DNA from 3 places in the Enterobacter cloacae complex sp. HYC033_NIDB genome. Region 3 is predicted to be linked to each of the others. Evidence: riboswitches for the same ligand, from Rfam matches in the RefSeq annotation. Region 3 holds a riboswitch; each other region holds the start of a gene.
What was found. A riboswitch is a leader RNA that binds a small molecule or an ion and turns the genes downstream of it on or off. The one in region 3 is predicted to bind thiamine pyrophosphate.
Positions count from the first base shown of each region.

Region 1: linked by a shared signal. The riboswitch ahead of thiC (phosphomethylpyrimidine synthase ThiC) and the one ahead of thiB (thiamine ABC transporter substrate binding subunit) in region 3 are both predicted to bind thiamine pyrophosphate.
Region 2: linked by a shared signal. The riboswitch ahead of thiM (hydroxyethylthiazole kinase) and the one ahead of thiB (thiamine ABC transporter substrate binding subunit) in region 3 are both predicted to bind thiamine pyrophosphate.

Region 1 is NZ_CP115123.1:1,046,934-1,052,415, forward strand. Features, by position in the region: gene thiG (thiazole synthase) at 1-199, opposite strand, end outside; gene thiS (sulfur carrier protein ThiS) at 201-401, opposite strand; gene thiF (thiazole biosynthesis adenylyltransferase ThiF) at 385-1,140, opposite strand; gene thiE (thiamine phosphate synthase) at 1,127-1,768, opposite strand; gene thiC (phosphomethylpyrimidine synthase ThiC) at 1,768-3,663, opposite strand; TPP riboswitch at 3,743-3,852, opposite strand; gene O1721_RS05020 (Rsd/AlgQ family anti-sigma factor) at 3,907-4,404, opposite strand; gene nudC (NAD(+) diphosphatase) at 4,500-5,273, shown strand; gene hemE (uroporphyrinogen decarboxylase) at 5,312-5,482, shown strand, end outside.
Region 2 is NZ_CP115123.1:3,917,686-3,923,167, forward strand. Features, by position in the region: gene O1721_RS18805 (PfkB family carbohydrate kinase) at 1-790, shown strand, start outside; gene O1721_RS18810 (GntR family transcriptional regulator) at 764-1,510, opposite strand; gene thiD (bifunctional hydroxymethylpyrimidine kinase/phosphomethylpyrimidine kinase) at 1,553-2,353, opposite strand; gene thiM (hydroxyethylthiazole kinase) at 2,350-3,120, opposite strand; TPP riboswitch at 3,156-3,252, opposite strand; gene O1721_RS18825 (hypothetical protein) at 3,866-4,318, shown strand; gene O1721_RS18830 (YadA C-terminal domain-containing protein) at 4,512-4,796, shown strand; gene O1721_RS18835 (hypothetical protein) at 4,982-5,425, shown strand.
Region 3 is NZ_CP115123.1:1,549,891-1,555,372, forward strand. Features, by position in the region: gene thiP (thiamine/thiamine pyrophosphate ABC transporter permease ThiP) at 1-1,543, opposite strand, end outside; gene thiB (thiamine ABC transporter substrate binding subunit) at 1,519-2,502, opposite strand; TPP riboswitch at 2,534-2,634, opposite strand; gene sgrR (HTH-type transcriptional regulator SgrR) at 2,671-4,326, opposite strand; gene sgrT (glucose uptake inhibitor SgrT) at 4,415-4,567, shown strand; gene O1721_RS07350 (sugar efflux transporter) at 4,689-5,482, shown strand, end outside.

The DNA.
Region 1 (5,482 bases), 500 kb from region 3:
GTAAGAGCGTCACGCCTGCCTCCAGTAACGGCGCAAGTATGGCATCGTTGTGCTGACGCAAATCCACGCGCTTCATCGCCAGCGTCACCAGCTGGCTGCCGCTTTCACGAATGGCATCCACCATCAGTTGCGGGGAGGCGAATTTTCCGGTTCCGGTAAACAGATGTGAATCAAAGACTTTGTCGGCAATACGTAACATCTCAGCCCCCTGCGATAACCTGAAACAGCAGGATCTGGTCGCCCTCATTGACCTGCTGATGTTCCCACCGCTCGCGCGGCAGGATCTGTTGATTGAGCGCCAGCGCCGTTCCCGGCTTCAGCTGGCGCAGCATGTCGAGCAGGGCGGCAACGGTGAGATCGTCGTCGCACGTCATCGGCTCATCGTTAAACAGAATGCGCATTGCGGCCTCCGCATACCGGGCAGTGGCTGGCACGGTTTAACGCCAGATGACGCCAGCCGCTGGAGCGGGCGTCGAACAGCCGCAGCGTGTTGCGTTCTGTCTCCATGCCGCTGAGCAACTTGATGGCCTCCAGCGCCTGAAGAGTACCCATCACGCCCACCACCGGGCCCAGAATGCCTGCCGTGCGGCAGTTACGCTCCGGTTCAGCCTCGTCCGGCCACAGGCAGCGGTAGCAGCCCTGTGCCCACGGCGGCGTAAGCACCATTATTTGCCCACCGAAACCGACCGCGCTGGCGGTGATCAGCGGCGTGTTCTGCGCAACACAGGCCGCGTTGATGGCCTGACGTGTCGCCATATTGTCCGTACAGTCCAGCACCACGTCGGCAAGGGCCACTTCGCGTTGCAGATCTTCCCCGCTCAGCCGCGTCTGGAGTGCGACCAGTTCGATATCGGGGTTAAGCTGGTTCAGCCGCTGGCGCGTAACGTGCGCTTTAGGCTGGTTGATATCTTCTGTCGTAAAGAGAATTTGCCGTTGCAGATTGCTGAGATGTACCTCGTCGTCATCGGCCAGCACCAGCGTGCCCACGCCCGCGCCGGCCAGATACAGCGCGGCGGGGGTGCCTAATCCGCCCAGACCGACAATCAGTACCCGGCTGGCGAGCAGCTTTTGCTGCCCCTCGATGGCGATATCCTCCAGCAGGATCTGGCGGCTGTAACGCATAAAATCACGATCTTTCATCACCAGCTCCTGCCAGTTGTAAAAGCTGCGCGGTGGCGGCCTGCCAGTCTGCCGCCTGGGTGATAGCGCTGACGACGGCGATACTGCCGACGCCGGTCTCCAGCACCGCGGGCGCACGTTCAAGGCTGATCCCGCCGATGGCGACGGTGGGGTAATCGGCAAGGCGCTTAACGTGGGCCGCCAGCTGCGTCAAACCCTGTGGAGCGGACGGCATCTGTTTGGTTTTCGTTGGGAAAACGTGCCCGAGCGCGATGTAAGAGGGGCGGGCCGCCAGCGCCACGTCGATCTCCATATCATCGTGGGTAGAAACGCCCAGCCGCAGACCGGCGTCACGGATCGCGTTGAGATCGGTCGTTTCCAGATCTTCCTGTCCCAGATGCACGCCGTACGCCTGGTGTTTAACCGCCAGCCGCCAGTAGTCGTTGATAAACAGGCGGGCGTGGTAGCGACGTCCCAGCGCGATAGCGGCGATCACGTCGGCCTCCACCTCTTCATCGCGTTTATCCTTAATGCGTAGCTGGAGGGTGCGAACGCCAGCTTCCAGCAGGCGGGCGATCCACTCCACGCTGTCCACCACCGGGTAAAGCCCTAAGCGGAAGGGCACGGAGGGGAAATCGGGCTGGTACATTACGCCTCCTCCTTTTTGAGGTAGATTTCGCCGCCTTTCGCGCGGAAGGTTTCCGACATGTCCGCCATGCCGACTTCAATGGTCTGCGCGGCGGCGTAATCGCGTACTTCCTGGCTGATCTTCATCGAGCAGAATTTAGGTCCGCACATGGAGCAGAAGTGAGCAACTTTGCCCGATTCCTGCGGCAGGGTTTCGTCGTGATAGGCGCGGGCGGTGAACGGATCGAGGGCCAGGTTAAACTGGTCTTCCCAGCGGAATTCAAAGCGCGCTTTGGACATGGCGTTGTCGCGAATTTGCGCGCCCGGATGGCCTTTCGCCAGATCCGCCGCGTGGGCGGCAATCTTGTAGGTGATCAGCCCCTGCTTCACGTCCTCTTTGTTTGGCAGCCCGAGGTGCTCTTTCGGCGTCACGTAGCAGAGCATGGCGCAGCCGAACCAGCCGATCATCGCCGCGCCAATGCCTGACGTGAAGTGGTCGTAGCCCGGCGCAATATCGGTGGTCAACGGCCCCAGGGTGTAGAACGGTGCTTCGTGGCAGTGCTCCAGCTCCTCGGTCATGTTGCGACGGATCATCTGCATCGGCACATGGCCCGGGCCTTCAATCATCACCTGCACGTCGTACTCCCATGCGATTTTGGTCAGCTCGCCCAGCGTGTGCAGCTCGGCAAACTGCGCCTCGTCGTTAGCATCGCGGATGGAGCCAGGACGCAGGCCGTCGCCCAGCGACAGGGAGACGTCGTACGCGGCGCAAATTTCGCAGATTTCGCGGAAGTGCTCGTAGAGGAAGTTTTCCTGATGATGGGAAAGGCACCATTTAGCCATAATCGAACCGCCGCGTGAGACGATACCGGTCAGACGTTTCGCCGTCATCGGCACGTAGCGCAGCAGCACGCCCGCGTGGATGGTGAAGTAGTCCACGCCCTGCTCGGCCTGCTCCAGCAGCGTGTCGCGGAACGCTTCCCAGGTGAGGTTTTCGGCGATGCCGTTGACCTTCTCCAGCGCCTGATAAATCGGGACGGTGCCAATCGGCACCGGGCTGTTACGCAGGATCCACTCGCGGGTTTCGTGAATATAGCGGCCCGTGGAAAGGTCCATCACCGTGTCCGCGCCCCAGCGCGTCGACCAGACCAGCTTTTCCACCTCTTCTTCGATGGATGACGTCACCGCTGAGTTGCCGATGTTGGCGTTGACCTTCACCAGGAAGTTGCGGCCGATAATCATCGGCTCGGATTCCGGGTGATTGATGTTGGCGGGGATAATGGCGCGCCCGGCGGCCACTTCGTCACGCACAAATTCCGGCGTGATGTTTTCCGGCAGGCGAGCGCCAAACCCTTCACCAGGATGCTGGTGGCGCAGCACTTCGCTGCGGATGCGCTCGCGGCCCATGTTTTCGCGGATGGCGATGAACTCCATCTCCGGCGTGACGATACCCTGGCGCGCGTAGTGCAGCTGGGTGACGCATTTGCCCGCTTTAGCGCGTTTCGGCGTCAGCAGGCCGGTAAAGCGCAGCTCGTCCAGACCGTCGTCGGCCAGGCGCGCGTTGGTATACGCCGAGCTGCGCACGCGCAGTTCTTCGCAGTCGTTACGGGCGTCAATCCACGGCTGGCGCAGTTTTGCCAGACCCTGCTGTACGTTGATAGCAACAGAAGGGTCGCCGTACGGGCCGGAGGTGTCATACACCGGCACGGCTTCGTTGTCTTCAAACTGCGGGTTTTCTTTGCTGCCGCCGATAAGCGTCGGGCTGAGCTGGATTTCGCGCATCGGCACGCGGATATCAGCCTGTGAACCGGTGATGTAGATGCGCGTTGAGTTCGGGAAAGCGGTGCCTTCCAGGGTGTCGATGAAGCGTTGTGCGTGTTCGCGCTGTTCGCGGCGGGTCAGTTTTGTTGTAGACATAGCTCATTCCAGATGTGAAGGACATGGCTTGTCAGACGACGGATGAAGCAAGAGAAGATCGCCTCAGGGGCGATACAACAGCAGTGTGACTCTTGTTCCCTTCGCAGGTATTAACCTGATCAGGTTCCGCGGATCCCGAATTAACGGTCTCAGCCCGTGCTTTCACACTGGGCACTCCGACAAGAAAAATCCCCCTCGTGAGAGGGGCGAATGGTTGTAAATTACTCGTTAACGATTAAGAACTCAAGCAGGGCGCGCAACGTTATCGCTGGTGCTGATATTCAGGTTGTTGTCCAGCACGAGGGCGATGAGCTTGTCTTCCAGCGTGAATCGCTCTTCCAGCGCTTCGCCAAGATCGGAAAGCGCCTGCTGAAACTCAAGATAGTTATCGTGATCGATAGCGTTTTCTAGCGTGGAATCGTAGTAGTCCATGATCTGCTGGGTGTTGGCTTCCAGCAGCGGACAGAGTTTGCTGGCCGCTAAATACGGCGTTGTCCCTTCCATTTCGCGGATAATGCGTTCATAAAGGTTGAAATGGCCGTCGGAGAGGTAGTCGACCAGGCTCTGACAGAAGTCGTCCAGCGCTTTTTCATTCAGCCGCATAAAGGATTCTTTGCCAGGCTTAAGACCAACCAGATTGTAATACGCCACGAGTAGATGCTTGCGCACATGTAGCCAGCGATCCACCAGGGTGTTACTTCCTCCAACGCGCTCAGTCAGGCTTTCCAGCTGGTTTAACATGGTCGACTCCATAAGGTTTAGAATGGGATCTGCTTATCCAAAATGTAACCATAATGCTAACAACATGTCAGTGAAGCGAAGGTAGTGCAATAGATATGGATCGTATTATTGAAAAATCAGATCTGGGTTGGTGGATCGTCAGTCACGAACAAAAATTATGGCTGCCCGGTGGGGAGATACCCTACGGTGCGGCAGACATCTTCGATCTCGTCGGCCAACCGGCGCTGCGGATCGGCGAGTGGCAGGGCGATCCGGTATGGTTGATCCAACAGGCTCGTCGTCAGGATATGGGATCCGTTCGTCAGGTGTTGGATCGGGATGTCGGCCTGTTCCAGCTGGCGGGGCGCGGCGTGCAGCTGGCGGAGTTTTACCGCTCGCACAAATACTGCGGCTACTGCGGCCACACCATGCACCCGAGCAAAACCGAGTGGGCAATGCTCTGCGGCCACTGCCGTGAACGCTACTACCCGCAAATCGCACCGTGCATCATTGTCGCCATCCGCCGTGATGATTCCATCCTGCTGGCGCAGCATACCCGCCATCGCAACGGCATTCACACCGTCCTCGCCGGGTTCGTGGAAGTCGGCGAAACGCTGGAACAGGCGGTGGCGCGCGAGGTGATGGAGGAGAGCGGCATTAAGGTGAAAAACCTGCGCTATGTGACGTCGCAGCCGTGGCCGTTCCCGATGTCCCTGATGACCGCGTTTATGGCGGAATACGACAGCGGCGAGATTGTTATCGATCAGAAAGAGCTGCTGGAGGCGAACTGGTATCGCTACGACGATTTACCGCTGCTGCCCCCACCGGGAACGGTGGCGCGTCGCCTGATAGAAGATACCGTGGCAATGTGTCGGGCCGAGTATGAGTAGTGTTACACTGACGGACTGACGCAATAAGGAACTGCAAAATGACCGAACTGAAGAACGATCGTTATCTGCGTGCGCTGCTGCGCCAGCCCGTTGATGTCACCCCGGTGTGGATGATGCGCCAGGCGGGACGCTATCTGCCAGAGTACAAAGCCACGCGCGCGCAGGCAGGCGATTTTATGTCGCTGTGCAAAAACGCCGAGCTGGCCTGT
Region 2 (5,482 bases), 2.4 Mb from region 3:
GAATATCGCCATCGCCCTGAAGCGGCTCGGCATTGCTGCGCAAAACGCCCTTCCCGTCGGCCACGGCGTGTGGGCCGATATTATCCGTAACGCCATGGCGAAGCAGGATCTGCACAGCGCCGTGGAAGCGGAAACGGGCGATAACGGCTGGTGCCTGGCGCTGGTGGAGCCTGACGGTGAACGGACCTTTATGTCGTTTAGCGGCGTGGAGAACCAGTGGCAGCAGCGCTGGCTGGACGGGTTAAGCGTGCCGGCAGGGAGCCTGATCTCTTTGTCCGGCTACCAGCTGGCGTCCCCCAGCGGTGAGCTGCTGACGGCCTGGCTGGAAAGTCTTCAGGATGTGACGCTCTTTATCGATTTCGGTCCGCGCATCGCGGATATTCCCGACCCGCTGATGGCGCGGATCATGGCCTGCAAACCAATCGTCTCGCTCAATCGTCAGGAGGCGGAACTTGCCGCCGAATGGCTTGGCGTAAACGTGGAAGAGCTCGGCACACGGTGGCAGCAGAGGTTTGGCGCTGCGCTGATCGTACGCCATGATAAAGACGGGGCGGTCTGGTACGACGGTGACGCTTCCGGACACGTTCCGGCGTTTCCTGCTACCGTGGTCGATACCATCGGCGCGGGTGACAGCCATGCGGGAGGTACCCTTGCCGGGCTGGCCGCGGGATGGTCACTGCCAGAGGCGGTGCAGCTTGGCAATGCCGTAGCCGCCTGGGTAGTCAGCCATCGCGGTGGCGACTGCGCCCCCACGCGCGAGGCCCTACTCCTCGCACACAAAGACGTATAGGTCGCTGCGGCAGTAGCTGATGCTGTACTCAATTGGCCGGTGCTGTTGATCGAGCGCGACTTGCTTGATCACCAGCACCGGTATCTTATCGTCCATCTTGATATGCGCCTGAAACTCGCTGTCCGGCATCCGGGCGCTGACGCGGGAACGGGTGCGCTGCGGAAAGATATTCTGGCTGCGGAAGTAATCGTAAAGCGAGACGCCGATGTCGTCCGGATTGGGGATTAATCCTACCGGTACCCAGGACTCCTCTATTGATACCGCATCGTCATCCACGTAGCGGATGCGCTTAAGCAGAAATACATCGCTGTCCGGCGCAAGGGAAAGGTGGCGGGCGATCTCCTCCGGACATTTCACGACGCGTTTATTAACCCACAGCGTGTTGGGCGTTTTGCCCCGCAGCACCACCTGCTGAGAAAACCCGCGCGCCTCTTTTAGCGAATATTCAAAGATATTGTTGATTTGCGTACCGTATCCACGCGCGCGGGTGACGACGCCGGCCTCTTCCAGCGCCTGCATCGCTTTACGCACCGTAATGCGCGACACACCGGCCAGCTGGCTCAGATCGCGCTCGCCCGGCAAAATATTACCGTGCGCGAGCACGCCGCTGCGTACCGCGTTTTTAACCGTTTCGGCAAATTTCAGGTACAACGGCGTGTTGTCCGGTGCGGCAATTCGTTCCTTGAGTTGAGCAATTAACCGGGTATGCGCTTGTTCCATCTCTGTTTTTCTCTGGCATAAGGTTTTATGCCAGTATACGGCTTACCACCATGCATGAAAATGGTGAACCGGCCCAATACCGTGACCCACTTCCAGAGAATCGGCTTTTGCCAGCGCGCACGAGAGCCAGATCTTCGCCTCCTGCACCGTATCCGCCCAGTTCGCGTTTCGGGGACGCAGCGCCGCCAGCGCCGCCGAGAGCGTACATCCCGTGCCGTGGGTGTTTTTGGTCTGTACCCGCGGGGCGGTGAAACGTTGAGCGCCATCGCGGGTGAAGAGCCAGTCCGGGCTTTCTGCATCATCAAGATGACCGCCTTTCATCAGCACCGCGCTGCATCCCATCGCCAGCAGCGCATTGCCCTGCTCTTTCATCTCACGTTCGTTTTGCGCGTGTGACGCATCCAGCAGCGCGGCGGCTTCAGGGAGGTTTGGCGTGATCAGCGCCACCTGCGGCAGCAGCTTTTTACGCAGGGTGTCGACGGCAGAGGCGGAGAGCAACGGATCGCCGCTTTTGGCCAGCATCACGGTATCGAGCACCACGTTTTTTATCTGATAACGTTTGAGACGTTCAGCGACCGCTTCAACAATGTCCGCCTCTGCAAGCATGCCGATTTTGGTGGTGTCGATGCGTACATCGCTGAATACCGAATCCAGCTGTGCGGCGACAAAATCCGGCTCAATACGATATACCGACTGTACACCGCGCGTGTTTTGCGCCACCAGCGCGGTGATAACCGAGCATCCGTAAGCGCCGAGCGCAGAGAAGGTTTTCAGGTCTGCCTGGATCCCCGCTCCGCCGCTGGGATCGGTTCCCGCAATAGTCAGGGCATTAATGCGTGTCATACCAGCTCCTCCAGCGCGTAAAGCGCATCCAGAAACGCCGGGGCAAAGCTGCCGGGGCCCCGGCTGTGAGTCAGTGCAGCTGCCCCTGCGCGCTTCATAAAGCCGCAGGCTGCCGTCGCATTATCAAGCCTGTCGCCAGGCAGCGAACAGCAGGCGGCGACGACCGCCGAGAGCGCACAGCCTGTTCCCACCACGCGGGTCATCAGCGGGTCGCCGCCCGCGACCGTACGGGTTCGCTGACCATCAGTGATGTGATCCACTTCTCCTGTGACGACCACAACGGCGTGGGTCTGGCGGGCGAGCGTCTGCGCAGCGGTCAACGCGCTCGCCGCCGTATCGGTGGAATCAACCCCGCGCCCGCCCGCACTCATTCCGGCAAGGGCGAGGATTTCGGAGGCGTTTCCACGAATGGCCGCAGGTTTGAGGGACAATATTTGCTGGCAAAATCGGGTGCGATACGCCAGCGCGCCAACCGCAACCGGATCCAGAACCCAGGGCGTACCCGCGGCTACCGCGCTCTCAATGGCCCGACGCATCGACTGGGCGCGCGGCGCGGTGAGTGTTCCCACGTTGATGAGCAGAGCATCGGCAAGCGCGGCAAACTGTTCCGCTTCCTCGGCTTCGATCACCATTGCCGGGGAAGCACCCAGCGCGAGCAAAACGTTGGCGGTGAAGGTCTGCACGACATCGTTGGTCATACAGTGCGTGAGCGGGGAACGGGTTCGGAATTGATGTAAAACGTGTGAATCGAGCAGGTCAGGCTGCATGGTTTCGCTCCTGCCGTGCGTGAAGAAGCGATGACCGGGCAGGCATCTGACTTCCCTACGCTGGCATTATCCAGATCAGGTAATACGGGTATTTCTCAGCCTTCACAAAGAAGGGCACCCCGAGTCAAATTACTTATAAAACAGCTATTTACGAAATAGCAATTCGTAGTCATGTAGTGTAACCGGGGGGTAACCCGGGTGCAAGGGGTTTTGGGCTGTCCGTTAATCCCCTGTAACGAACAATAAACGACAAGATATTAACTACCCTCTATATGTATACATTATTGTTCAGTTAATTATCCCGCCAGATTTGTTAAGAACACATGAAAAATATTATTTACTCACTGTGCTGAGAAATATTATTTTTATCCATAATGACGCACCGGGAGTGCTTTTATAAGACAGCCCACCTTCTTTCGTATGAAATAAACCCACATATTAATGTAAACATTTATTTTGCAGAATTTTATCTCTGTCAAACACTTAATTTAACTCTCTCATTTACCACCTCATTTTCACCTTAATGTTTACATTAATAACAACCGCAAAATGACTTTTACGCCGTCGGAACCATTCATAATATTTATGACTTAGTTCAACATCATTGGTTTGCGTTTAATTGATAGTTTGCTCGCGTCACTAAATAAGATTTAGACAACGTTCAACCGTTTTAAATCCCGAAAATAAATCTGTTCAGCTTCAGTATTTTCAATAGTTAATGATGTGAGCTTTTCAAATGAAATCTATGAATAAAACCTTTATTGCTATTTTTGTAATGGGCGTTGTCTTAGTGGGTACAACGAGCCTGGCTGAAGCCGCGAATACGGTTTGGGACGATCGGCAAATTACTAATATTGTAAATGACCATCAGGATCAGATTGCACAAAACAAAGCTGATAGCATTAACCGTGATATCGCAATGGATAACCGCTTAACGCAGGTTTATGACGACCTTCAATCCACAAAACCAGGCGTGTTAGTCGTGGATAAAATGGCTAACGACGCACATCAGAAAGCGTTGCTTGTCGATACCGCCAGTCTGAAAAGTGAGACGGCCCTACAGGGTGTAGCGACTAACGGCACAGCCATTATCAACCTTCAACACGTCGATAATATTCAGGATAGCCGCCTTACTGCTCTCGAAAATGCATCTAAACCCATCAACGGTACAGATGGAGCGAAAGGTGATAAAGGGTGATACTGGCGCACAAGGCATTGCGGAAAGAAATGGGCGCGACGGTGTAGACGGTCATAACGGTAAAGATGGTGTGACAACCACCGTAACACAACGATAGCTGGATACGGCTACCCAGGCGAAGGTCGCTAAAAATCGCCTGGCTGTTACCGCCGCCACGCAGGATCTGCAAGCCACCAGGCAGACATTACTGGCAATGAATACCAACACCAGCCAGCAATTTAAATCTCTGCGTGATGAAGTGGACAATAATAAGAAGCAGGCCAATGCCGGTATTTCAGGGGCGATGGCGGGTTTGCCACAAGTGCAAACCAATCAACGCGTCATGTTCTCTGCTGGCGGCGCGACTTACAACAGCGAGAGCGCGCTTGCTGTCGGTGCATCCGTTAACTTTAATTCCCATGTCATCGCGAAAGTGAGCTTCTCAGATGATACCGCGAATAATATGGGCGCTTCGGTTGGGATTGGAATGGGCTTTTAAAGCGTAAAACAATCATCGGGACAAATATAAAGCCTCATTTTAGCGGATGAGCATTTCGTTGATACAAAAAGATGTCTAAATATATTTTTATTTCGGTAGCCCTGTATCTGATGCTGATTTCGGTCGGGATCTGGATCGGCGTGATGTATGTCTCCTGGTATTTGTGTCGTTTTTAAGGCGGTAAAATGAAAAAAGTAATGATGTTCGTTATAGGTACTGCGGTGCTTGCAGGTTGTGTCTCGCCTGCGCACGCCATAAACGCCCATTATCGCGCTCAATTAGAGCGTTCGGGATGCACGCAAATTAGCGCTGGCGATGGCTCTTGCGATATCAGCAAAACCAAAGCGGAAAATGCGGCACAACACGAACCAGCGACATCCATTCACGATCCCCTGCGTGAAGCCTCGTTCTCGTCGGACACGGTTAACGCCACGCTTTCTAACGGCTTTTTTAGCGCTACCGTTAACGGCAAGAAAGCCAGCGTTAAACGCCTGAATGCGAATTTCTATGAGATCCGTGGTAATGGTTTTGTGATATCGCTAAGCCTGGATGAAAACGGTATTACGGACGCGTCGTGGAATAAAACGAAGGGACGCGAACACGGTATTTTACGCGTTAGCCAGAAATAAACAGCGTAAGGAGGCTCACTGCCTCCTTTTCACCTGACAATCGCACGATTTGTCACA
Region 3 (5,482 bases):
GCAGTAAAAGTGCCGTGACGGCGCCGTCCTGGCTACGATAGGAGCCAATTTGCTGATAAAGCCAGAACGGCAGCGTGCGGAAATCCTCGTTGCCAAAGAGGGCCACAACGCCAAAATCGCCAATCGACAGCACGCAGGCAAACGCCAGCGCCTGCGCCAGCGGTCGTTTAAGGGCGCGGAGTTCGACCACCTTCAGACGCTGCCAGCCCTGCATCCCCAGCGACTGACAGAGCAGACCGTAGCGGCTGTTCACGTCGCGCATCGGGTTTTCCAGCACCTTGAGCGCGTAAGGGATAGCCATCAGCGCGTTGGTAAAAATGACGATGCCGTCGGCGCTTTCCGGCAGGCCGATGGTGCTGTTGAACAGTAAAAAGAATCCGGTCGCCAGCACAATACCCGGCATCGCCAGGATCAGCATACCCGTCAGTTCCAGCGCGTGTCCGGCTTTACGGGCATGACGCGCGTACAGCTCGCGGCTGCTCCAGAGCAGCATCATGGTCAGGATCACGCACAGCAGCCCGGCTGCCAGCGCGATGCGCAATGAGGTCCACGTCGCCTGCCACAGGACAGGCTGTTGCAGTACCGACAACACATTGCGATTCAGGCCATCAACGATAACGGCCAGCAGCGGGGGCAGCAGAAGCAGGAGGGCCAGCGCGATCAGCATAAAATCCGCGACGCGGCTGTGCAGGCTGTCCTGCGGATCGCGCCAGCCTGTCAAGTGATTGCTGCCTGTGGGGATCGCTTTACTCAGCCGCTGGCTGAGTAACACCAGCGCCAGGCAGCAGACCATCTGCACCATCGCCAGCAGCGCGGCGCGGCCCGGATCGTAGTCGTAACTTAAGGCCTGATAGATCGCCAGCTCAATGGTGGTGGCCTGCGGCCCGCCGCCGAGAGAAAGCACGGTCGCGAAGCTGGCGAAGCAGAGCATAAAGATTAGCGCGGCCACCGGGGCAATCTGGCGTCGCAGCCACGGCCATTCGACAAAGCGGAAGAACGACCAGCCGCGCATGCCAAGCTGGGCGGCAATCTGACGCTGCTCCCCGGGAATGTTTTCCAGCGCCTGTAAAAAGAGGCGCGTCGCCATCGGCATATTGAAAAAAATATGCGCCAGCAGAATGCCTTTCAGGCCGTAAGGGGAGAAGGTCCATTCCAGACCAAGCAGGTTGAAGAGGGATGCCAGCCAGCCCTGCCGACCGTAGACGCTCAGAATACCGAACACCGCCACCAGCACGGGCAGGATCAGCGTCATCGCGCACAGCCGCAGCAGGGCAAGCCTGCCGGGGAAACGTCTGCGATAGAGGGCGCGTGCAAGGAAAATGGCCGGGATCGTCGACAGCAGCGCGGAGAGAAACGCCTGCCAGAAGGAGAAACGGATGACGTGCCAGAGATAGCTGTCGTGCCAGAGGGCGAGCAGATCGCTCTCTGGCGCGTTAAACCACAGCGCAAGGAATGCACCCAGACTGACGACCACCATCAGTATGGCGGCGAGCAGCCCGGGAACTAACCAGCCGGGGATCAGCGGCTGACGGCGCGTTGCCATTCACTAATCCATGCGGCGCGCTGGGCGGCAACCTGCTGCGGCGTAAATTCCAGTGAGGTTTGCGGCTTGTTTAGCTGCTCAAAGCCTGCCGGCAGCGCAACGTCAGTGACCGGGTACATCCAGTTTCCTGTCGGAATAGCATTCTGGAATGCCGGGGAGACCATAAATTTCAGGAATTTTTCGGCAAGCTCCGGCTGTTTGCTCGCGGCGGTGCGGGCGGCCACTTCCACCTGCAAATAATGCCCTTCAGCAAAGTTCGCGGCGGCGTAGTTATCCTTCTTCTCGGCGATAATGTGGTAGGCCGGAGAGGTAGTGTAGCTCAGCACCAGATCGCTTTCGCCTTTCAGGAACAGGCCGTAGGCTTCGCTCCAGCCTTTGGTGACGGTAACGGTTTTCGCGGCCAGCTTCTGCCACGCTTCCGGCGTTTTATCCCCGTAGACTTTCTGCATCCACAATAGCAGCCCCAGACCCGGCGTGCTGGTACGCGGATCTTCATAAATTACGCGCCATTTCTGGTCACTTTCGACCAGCTCTTTCAGGCTTTTGGGCGGATTCTTCAGCTTGTTTTTATCGTAGACAAACGCAAAGTAGCCGTAATCAAAGGGAACGAAGGTGTCGTTTTTCCAGCCGCCCGGTACGTTGACGGCATCTGACGCCACACCGCTTTTGGCGAACAGTCTGGTTTGGGTGGCGGCTTCCAGCAGGTTGTTATCCAGCCCGAGCACCACGTCGGCTTTGCTGTTTTTGCCTTCCATGCGCAGACGGTTGAGCAGCGAGACGCCATCTTCCAGCGCCACGAATTTCAGCTCGCAGTTGCAGTCGGCTTCAAAGGCTTTTTTAACCACCGGGCCGGGGCCCCAGTCGGCGGAGAAGGAGTCGTAGGTGTAGACCGTCAGAACGGGCTTAGCAAAAACAGGCAGCGCAAACAGCGCCAGCAGAGGAAGAACGTTTTTTAACACTTTGCACCTCAGGGTTGAGTGGCAAAGGATTTTGAGAGACAGCCTCAAATCCCTTCGCCGGCGTTATCCGGATCAGGTTCGACGGGTATTATCTCAGCGCACATCAGTGATGCAGCACCCCGTTGAGAACGGCGCTATTGTAATGATTTGGTGAATATTACGAAAGCGTTATGGCTCCGGCGGCGCAAACCAGGCGGATTTAAAATCAAACCAGCCGAGGGTATTCATCCGCAGGCCGCGCATGCTGCGCTGCCCCTGGATCAGCAGCCAGTGGTGAATCAGCGGTACGATCGTCTGCCCGGTCAGTAATTCCTGACACCAGGCGGCCAGATCCATTTCTCCCGCCCGCCACCGCGCGGCGTCCTGCTGCCAGTCCCGGTTGATACAGTGCTGAATCAGGGGCACTTCGTACAGGTGAGAAAAGAGCGAGAAATCAAGCGGCAGCGTAAAGTTTGCGCTGTTGAGCCAGATATCGCTGATGACGTCTCCGCGATGCCATTCATCATAATCGACTTCCTGTATCGCCAGCGTCACGCCTTCGGCTGCCAGCAGCGTGCTCATGATCCTCGCCAGAAAACGGTGCTCAATGTGATCGCGATAGTAGCTGAGGGTGATGGTCTCCAGTCCGGCAGGCTTTTCGCTGCGGACGGGCTGCGCATGGTGCCAGCGTGGGAGCAGGCCATAGGCCGGGAACCACCAGGTCTGGTATTGCTCCTCTGCGTGATAAATCAGGTTAGCGGGCGCCAGAATATGGCTTATCCACCTGCGGACGTCGTGGTTTGCCCCGCGATGGCTGCGGCTATCAAAGAGCAGGTAGTAGCAGCCCTCCTCCAGGCGGCTTTCGAACGCTTTTTCACCGGCTGTTGGCCCCTCCAGGGTCAGACCTGCGCTCAGCTCTTCGTTGAGATCCGGTAACACCCAGACGTTCACTTCGTCGATCAGCGCCCTATAGCCAAAGTAATCATCAAAGGCGCGGATCTTCAGCTGATTACTGTTATTGCGCGTAACGGAGTAGGGGCCCGTACCAATCGGCTGGCTGGAAAAATTGTTCAGGGATCGCCACTCGGCAGGCAGGATCATTGAGGGGACGTAGCCCAGAAGCCACGGAAGCCATTTGTCCGGCTGCGATAGCTCAATATCCAGCGTCCAGGCCGTTGGGGAGTGGATCCGTGCGATATGCGAATAGAGCGGCAGCGTGCGGGCGCGCTCTAAAGAGACGATAACGTCGCGCATCTCCAGCTCGCGTCCATGGTGGAAATGAATGCCGGGGCGTAGAAAGAAGCGCCAGTGCAGCGGAGACACCTGTTGCCAGTGATGGGCAATATCCGCTTCCAGTTCCCCGTTTTCCTCATTTATCCGCGTCAGGCCGCTGAAAATCTGCCGGGCCATGTGGGTTTCAGAGCGACGTAACGCCGTACCGGGCAACAGATTTTTCATTGGGCGGTAGTAAAGTACCCGCAGAATGTGGCGTCCCTGACGAAAGCTGCGTCCCAGATGCGAGACCAGCATCTGGCGCACGGCGGCTTTGTCGCCCACCAGCTGGACCAGCTGATCGATGCGGTCCTGCTCCAGCAGATCCTCCGCTCGCTGTTGCTGTAACGCCAGGCCGGTATAAAGGAAAGTCAGGCGCGAACGCTTGCCGCGTCCGGCTTCGGCCTCCCAGTTTAGCCAGCCCTGCTGCTGCATGGTATTAAGGAGCGTGCGCATATGACGCCGGGAGCAGTTGAGGAGCTCGGCCAGCTCGTTCAGCGTGGTCTCCTGCGATTGCCCCTCGCAGCACTGCCAGAGGCGGATAAATTGTTGTTGCAGACGACCGGAAGGCATAAAAGGGGAACTCCTGACAAAAAACCAGCAATTTATTTATCCCTATATTAGGCCAATAATTCTCCTCGATGAAGCGAGGAGGTAAATTATGAAGAGGTCTACCGCACGTCAGTTTTATCAGCAGTACTTTTCAGCGACAAAGGGATCGTCCTGGCTGGCCCGCCGGTGTGCAGAGCAACGGCTGAAAACGTTAGAAGAATTGATGCAGTGGGACGTTACAACACCGACCTCTTCCCGCTAACTCGCCTCGATCATGTGTGACTGAGTATTGGTGCTAATCACCCGCCAGCAAAATGTTTTTTGCTGGCTTTTTTCGTTTACTATTTCACCCAATTTCGATTCGCTTTCATAAGGACTTGCGCATGCTCTGGTTGATGACGATGGGGCGACGCCTGAATGGCGTGTACGCCGCTTTTATGTTGGTGGCCTTCATGATGGGCGTGGCCGGCGCGCTACAGGCGCCGACGTTGAGCCTGTTTCTCAGCCGTGAGGTGGGGGCGCAGCCGTTTTGGGTGGGTCTGTTCTACACCGTCAACGCCATTGCCGGGATCCTCGTCAGCCTGTGGCTGGCGAAACGATCCGACAGCCAGGGCGATCGCCGTAAGCTGATCCTCTTTTGTTGCGCCATGGCCGTGGGCAACGCGCTGCTGTTTGCCTTCAACCGCCATTACCTGACGCTCATTACCTGCGGCGTGCTGCTGGCCTCTCTGGCGAACACCGCGATGCCGCAACTGTTCGCCCTGGCCCGGGAGTACGCCGACAGCTCGGCGAGAGAAGTGGTGATGTTCAGCTCGGTGATGCGTGCGCAGCTCTCTCTCGCGTGGGTCATCGGTCCGCCGCTGGCGTTTATGCTGGCGCTGAACTACGGCTTCACCACCATGTTTTCCATCGCGGCGGGGATTTTTGTCATCAGCCTGGCGCTGATAGCCTTTGCGCTGCCATCGGTGGCGCGCGTAGAGCAGGTGACGGACAAGCCCATCACGCAGGTGAGCGGCTGGCAGGATAAAAACGTCCGCATGTTGTTTATCGCCTCCACGCTGATGTGGACCTGCAACACCATGTACATTATTGATATGCCGCTGTGGATCAGCAGCGATCTGGGACTGCCCGACAAGCTCGCGGGTATTCTGATGGGCACCGCTGCCGGGCTGGAGAT